Regions from separate parts of the Pseudonocardia charpentierae genome, predicted to be linked through region 2. Evidence: riboswitches for the same ligand, from Rfam matches in the RefSeq annotation. Region 2 holds a riboswitch; the other holds the start of a gene.
What was found. Region 2 has a riboswitch for S-adenosylmethionine ahead of thrC (threonine synthase). Riboswitches for the same ligand answer to the same signal wherever they lie in the genome.
Positions count from the first base shown of each region.

Region 1: linked by a shared signal. The riboswitch ahead of RM445_RS20775 (aminotransferase class V-fold PLP-dependent enzyme) and the one ahead of thrC (threonine synthase) in region 2 are both predicted to bind S-adenosylmethionine.

Region 1 is NZ_JAVREJ010000015.1:155,900-159,301, forward strand. It holds gene RM445_RS20770 (ATP-binding protein) at 1-62, shown strand, start outside; gene RM445_RS20775 (aminotransferase class V-fold PLP-dependent enzyme) at 81-1,439, opposite strand; SAM riboswitch class IV at 1,484-1,598, opposite strand; gene RM445_RS20780 (glycoside hydrolase family protein) at 1,919-2,893, shown strand; gene RM445_RS20785 (pyridoxal phosphate-dependent decarboxylase family protein) at 2,933-3,402, opposite strand, start outside.
Region 2 is NZ_JAVREJ010000013.1:90,505-93,906, forward strand. It holds gene holA (DNA polymerase III subunit delta) at 34-1,011, opposite strand; SAM riboswitch class I at 1,152-1,272, shown strand; gene thrC (threonine synthase) at 1,281-2,552, shown strand; partial or broken gene RM445_RS18655 (ComEC/Rec2 family competence protein) at 2,868-3,402, opposite strand, start outside.

The sequences.
Region 1 (3,402 bases), on a different contig from region 2:
AGGAGGAGCACGACGCGCCCGAGGAGCGCGACGCGGTCGGCGCCGGTACGTCCGAGGTGTGAGGCCGGGTCCCGCGGGGTTCAGGCCGGGTTGCCGCAGCCGGTGCCGGTGGTGCCCGGCAGGCCGACGCCGAGCGGGTCGAGGTCGCGCGGGTCCGGCGTCGGTGTCCAGCGGCCGCCGACCGGCGCGTACGTCCAGCGCGCCCCGCGGGTGACCAGACCGCGCAGCGCGCCGACCAGCCGGTCGACGTGCTCGGCGGTGGTGCCGAGCCCGATGCTCGCCCGGATCGCGGTTCCGTCGCCGTCGGCGCCCTGACCATCCCGGCACAGGCGGTCGAGCAGCGGGTGCGCGCAGAACCGGCCGTCGCGCACGCCGATCCCGTGCTCGGCCGACAGGTACGCCGCCACGTATCCCGCGGAGTGACCCGCGACGGTGAAGCTCTGCACCGCCACCCGCTCCGTGCTGTCGGGCCAGATCTGCAACGGGGTCACGCCCGGGACCGTGGCCAGGCCCGCGGCCAGCCGGTCCAGCAGCTCTTGCTCGTGGGCCGGCCCGGGGCCGTCCAGCACCGGCGTGAGGGTCCGGCAGGCCTGCGCGAGCGCCGCGATGCCGAGCACGTTCGGCGTCCCCGCCTCGTGCCGGTGCGGTGCGGGTGCCCATGTGGCGTCGTCGAGATCGACCCGCGTCACGGCCCCGCCGCCCGCGAGGTAGGGCGCCGCCGCGTCGAGCCAGTCGCGACGGCCGATCAGCGCTCCCGCCCCGTAGGGCGCGTAGAGCTTGTGCCCGGACAGCGCGACGTAGTCCACGCCCGTCGCCGCGAGGTCGACGCGGCGGTGCGGGGCGAGCTGCGCGGCGTCGACGGCGACCCGGGCGCCCGCGGCGTGGGCGATCGCCACGATCCGGTCCAGCGGCAGTACCTCGCCGGTGACGTTCGAGGCGCCGGTCACGGTGAGCAGCGCCGTCGGGGTGGCCCGCAGCGCGGTGTCGAGATCGGCGAGCGTCTGCGCGACCGTCGCGGCTGCGGGCACGGTGCGGTGCGTCCCGGCGCGCCAGGGCAGCAGGTTCGCGTGGTGCTCGACGTCGAGACACAGGACCGGGCCGGGCACGGCCGTGGCCAGCAGGTTCAGTGCGTCCGTGGTGTTGCGGGTGAAGACGACGACGTCGTGCTCCCGGGCCCCGACGAACTCCCCGACGCACTCCCGGGCCCGCTCCAGCAGCGCGGTGCTCACCTGCGAGAGGTAGCCCGCGCCGCGGTGCACGCTCGAGAGCAGCGGCAGGACGTCGGCGACGTGCGCCGCGACCGGTTCGAGAGCGGGCGCGCTCGCGGCGAGATCGAGGTTGGCGTACTCGGCCCTGCCGCCGGTGACCAGGGGAACCTGCGTTCCCGCACCCACGGGCCGGGGGAGGGTGGTGGCAGGTCGGTCGAGCGTCAGCGTCATCGGACGAGGTCCTTCCGGAACGGGGGACCCGCTGCCGTCCGACGGGTCCGCGCTTGCCGTCGGGTTTCCCCACGACGGCCGGGTCGTCACCCGGAGCACCCCGCCGCGGAGGAGGGTTGCCGGCCAGCAAGCCGGGGCTTGACGCTGGCACTCATGACCTGACGCGGACGGTAGGGGTCGGTCCGCGCACCCGTCAACCCGGGGGTGCGGTTGCCCACAGGGGCTGCGGCTCCTACCGTGGCGGCCATGGTCCAGTGCGAGAACGCGCAGCGCGACGTTCTCGCCGGGCGGTTGTACGTCGACTTCGGCTATCTCACCAGCGCGGCCTGTCGGGGCTGACCGCCTCCGCCGCCTCCTGCGTCCGGACCACCCGGGCCTGCTCCGCTGCGTACCCGCCGATCGGATCAGACCCGGGCGTGTCGACGGTTCACCCTGCACACGTCCTGCCCCGACCGCCCCTGAAGGAGCCCAGCCCGCCCATGCCCGGCCCGGCGATCACCCCCGACGACCTGCCCGTCCTGCCCGTCCCGCGGATCACCGACGCCGCCGTGGCGGTCGCCCCGCCCGGCTCCGGAGCCGGCTTCTGGTCGGGCGCGCCCAGCGCGCTGCTCGTCGACGGCGTCTACCACCTCGCGTACCGGATGCGCGCCCCGCTCGGGAGGGGGCGGGGCATGGCGAACGTCGTGGCCCGCAGCACGGACGGCGTGCGGTTCGAGCCCGTCGCCGAGGTGACCAAGGAGCGGTTCGGCGCGGAGTCGCTGGAGCGGCCTGCGCTGGTCCACACCCCGGACGGCCGTTGGCGGCTGTACGTGAGCTGCGCGACACCCGGTACCAAGCACTGGTGGGTCGACGTGCTGGAGTCCGACACTCCGGAGGGCCTCGCGGACGCGCCGCGGCGCACGGTGCTGCCCGGCAGTGACCGGCACGCGGTGAAGGACCCCGTGGTGATCCACCGCAACGGCGTGTGGCACCTGTGGGCCTCGGTGCACCCGCTCGACCTTCCGCACCACGAGGACCGGATGACCACCGAGTACGCCACCAGCCTGGACGGGCTCGAGTGGACGTGGCGGGGCACCGCGCTGGCGCCGACCCCGGACGCGTGGGACGCGCGCGGCGTGCGGGTGAGCGCGGTGTTCGAGGCCCCCGGCGGCCTGGCGGCGACCTACGACGGCCGGGCGAGTGCCGCGGAGAACTGGGAGGAGCGCACCGGGCTCGCGCTGCCTGCCGACCGTCCCGGCTTCTTCACCGCCGTCGGCGACGCCCCGGTCGCCGAGTCCCCGGAGGGCCTGCGGGGGCTGCGCTACCTGTCGGTCGTCGCCCTGCCCGACGGCGGCTACCGGCTCTACTACGAGGCGACCCGCGTGGACAACGCGCACGAGCTGCGCACCGAGCTGATCGCCGCGCCGCGGGTGGACGAGGCGGCGGAGAGCGCTGAAGACCTGGTCGGCGTCTGACCGGACGCCCACACGCAGGAAGCCGGGCTCGCACCCAGGTCACGACCCTGGTGCGAGCCCGGCTTGCTGTGTGCGAGCGGTGGAGCGCAGCTGCTCCCAGAGCGCGTCGACGTGCTCGCGGGCGGTGGTGACGCCGCCGATGGCGACCCGGATCGTGTAGCGGCCGTCGACGACGGTGTGGCTGAGGAAGGCCTGTCCGGAGGCGTTCACCTGCTCGAGCAGTGTGCGGGTGGCGTGGTCGTCGGCGTCGGGGTCGCCGGTGTCCACCCGCAGGCACACCAGCGCGAGTGAGGGTGGTGCGGCGAGGGTGAAGCCGGGTTCGGCGCGGACGCGGTCGGCCAGTTCGGCGGCGAGTGCGATGTGGCCGCGGACGTGGGTGCGCAGGCCGTCGAGTCCGTGGGTGTGCAGCACCGCCCACAGCTTCAGTGCCCGGAAGCGGCGGCCCAGTGAGACCTGCCAGTCGCGGTAGTCGATCACCGCGCCGGAGTCGGTGGCGGTGTTGCGCAGGT
Region 2 (3,402 bases):
AGCGGCGCCGTTTCGGCGTGTCCGCCGCGGCCTTCAGCGACGGTCCTCCCGCGCCGCGCACATGCGCAGCACCGCCCGCTCGAGCGCGTAGCCGACGTCCGGCGCCGCGCCCTTGACGTCGGCGTTGACCTGCGAGGCCACCGCGGTCGCCACCGCGATCGCGTCCGGGTGCCAGCCACGGACCTGCGACTGGGCCTTGCGGATCTTCCACGGCGGCATCCCGAGCACGCCGGCGAGCCGGTTCGGGTCGCCGCGTCCGGCGGCCCCGACCTTGGCCAGGGTGCGGACGGCGTCGGCCAGCGCGTCCGCGACCAGCACCGGCGGGACGCCGAGCACGAGTGCCCAACGGAGTGCCTCGAGCGCTCCCAAGCGGTCGCCGGCCACGACCTTGTCCGCCACCGCGAAGCCGGTCGCCTCGGCGCGGCCGCGGTGGTAGCGCCGCACGGCGTCCGCGTCGACACTGCCGCCGGTGTCCGCGACGAGCTGCCCCGCGGCCGCGGCGAGCTCACGCAGGTCGGTCCCCACGGCCTCGATCAGCACGCCGACCGCCTCGGGTGTGATCTTCCCGCGCGCCCGGCGCACCTCGCCACGGACGAAATCGCCCCGCTCGTCCGCCCGGAGCTTCTCGCAGCGCGCGATCTGGGCTCCGGCCTTGCGCAGCGCGTCCGCGAGCGCCTTGTTCCGGGCACCACCGGCGTGCAGGACCACCACGGTGACGCCCTCGCCCGGGGCCGTCGCGTGGTCGAGGATCGCTGTGGAGGCGTCCTTCCCCGCCTCGTGGGCACCCTCCAGCACGATGACGCGTGCCTCGGCGAACAGCGACGGGCTCAGCGCAGCGGCGAGGTCCGCCGGCGTGATCTCGGGGGCCCGGAACCGGCGGAGCTCCACGTCCGGGTCCACCGAGCGTGCGGCGTCGACAACGGCCTTCACCGCGCGCTCGACCAGCAGTTCCTCGTCGCCCAGCACGAGGTGCAGCGACGCGGGAGCTGGTGGAGTGGCCATCCTCGCCATCGTCGCGCACCTCGCTGTCGGGACGTGACCCGCCTCCCAGATCACCGGCGACCGCCGCCCGTGACTGGAAGCGGTGGACCGCGTGCCGTAACGTCGTGGTCATCCAGGCGCCTTCGCGCGCCCGGACCACAACCGAATATGGCTCATCCAGAGGGGCAGAGGGAACGGCCCGTTGAAGCCCCGGCAACCGGCGTCGCGCGACCATCACGCGCAGACGAACACGGTGCCAATTCCGACCCGCGCGCGCGGGGAAGATGAGGAGATCTCTGATGACGTTGACTGCCGCCTCCACGACGGCCACCTCCTTCAACCTGGGCTCGGCTCGTGCTCTGTCCTGTCGCGAGTGCGGGCACGAGATCCCGCTCGCCCCGGAGTTCGCCTGTCCCCAGTGCTTCGGGCCGCTCGAGGTCGCCTACGACTTCCCCGAGATCACCCGCGCCTCGATCGAGGCCGGCCCGAAGTCGATCTGGCGCTACCGGCAGCTGCTGCCCGTGCCCACCGACGTCACCCGCCACCCGAACACCGAGCCGGGACTGACGCGCCTGATCAAGGCGGACCGGCTGGCCGCGGCACTGGGCGTGCGGTCGCTCTGGGTGAAGGACGACACGGGCAACCCGACGCACTCGTTCAAGGACCGGGTCGTCGCCGTCGCCCTGGCCGCCGCCCGTGAGCTGGGCTTCTCCGTGCTCGCCTGCCCGTCGACCGGCAACCTGGCCAACGCGGTTGCCGCGGCCGCGGCCCGCGCGGGCTGGGACTCCGTCGTGCTCATCCCCTCGTCGCTGGAGCAGGCCAAGATCCTCACGACGGCCGTGTACGGCGGCACGCTGCTCGCCGTCGAGGGCAACTACGACGACGTCAACCGGCTGGCCACGGAGCTGGCGGCCGAGCACGAGGACTGGGCGTTCGTCAACGTCAACGTGCGGCCCTACTACGCGGAGGGCTCCAAGACCCTGGGTTACGAGGTCGCGGAGCAGCTCGGCTGGCGGCTGCCCGGCCAGGTCGTGGTCCCGGTCGCGTCGGGCTCGCAGCTGACCAAGGTGGACAAGGGCTTCCAGGAGCTGGGCAAGCTCGGGCTGGTGGAGCCGACGCCGTACCGGGTGTTCGGGGCGCAGGCGACAGGGTGCTCGCCGGTCTCCAAGGCGTTCGCCGACGGCCTCGACGTGGTGCAGCCCGTGCGGCCGGACACGATCGCCCGCTCGCTGGCCATCGGCAACCCGGCCGACGGGCCCTACGTGCTCGACGCCGTGCGCCGCACCGGCGGCGCGGTGGCCGACGTCTCCGACGAGGAGGTCGTCGAGGGCATCCGGCTGCTGGCGCGGACCGAGGGCGTGTTCGCCGAGACGGCGGGCGGCGTGACGGTCGCGACCGCGAAGAAGCTGGTCGAGACCGGGCAGCTCGACCCGGACGCCGAGACCGTGCTGCTGATCACCGGCGACGGGCTGAAGACCCTCGACGCCGTCTCGGGCCGGGTCGGCCCCACGGCGACGGTGCCGGCGAGCAGCAAGGCCGTGCGCGAGGCCCTGGCGGCGCGGCACGGCTGACCGCCCTCGACGCCGGTCGCGGACCACCCGGCGGCGCGGCGCGGGCAGCGGGTCGCCTCTGGCGACAACGCTCGACCCGCGCCCGTCGCCGGTTCCGCCGGTCACCGCCACGTCACCCGACCGGTCCGTGCGGTGCACGGTGGCACCGTCGTGGTGCAGGCGTTCGAGCAGTGCCGCGTCCGGATGGTGGTAGTCGTTGCCCGCCCCGACGCTGACCAGTACGGCGCGCGGTGCGACGGCCGCGAGGAACTCCGGTGAGCTGTAGCGGCTGCCGTGGTGGGGCATCTTCAGGACGTCCGCCTGCAGCGCCACGCCCGCCGCCAGCAGTTGCGCCTGGGCGGCGACCTCGACGTCGCCGGTCAGGAGCACGGTGCCGGCCCGGGTCGTCGCGCGGAGCACCGTCGAGCCGTCGTTGACCTGCGTGCCGTCGTCCGGGTCGACGTGCTCGGCCGGATGCTGCGGGCCCAGCACGTCCAGCGCGAGCGCTGGCCACACGAGCCGGGTGCCCGGCTGCACCTCGACCATCCGGGTGCCCGCCGCGGCCGCCTGCCGCCGCACCCGCTCCAGCGCCCACCGTGGCTCGCGGACGGGACCGACGGCGATCGCGCCGACCGACCGGCCGCGCAGCGCCCCGGCGAGCCCGCCGACATGGTCCGCGTGCAGGTGGCTGACCAGCACCATCGCCAGCGCCGTCACCCCCAGCCGGTCCAGGCAGGCGTCCACCGGCCCGTCGTCGGGCCCGGCGTCGACGAGCACCGCCCGCCCCGGCTCCCCGACCGCCAGGACCAGCGCGTCGCCCTGACCGACATCGCACGCCACCACGGCCCAGTTCGACGGGGGCCAGCCCAGG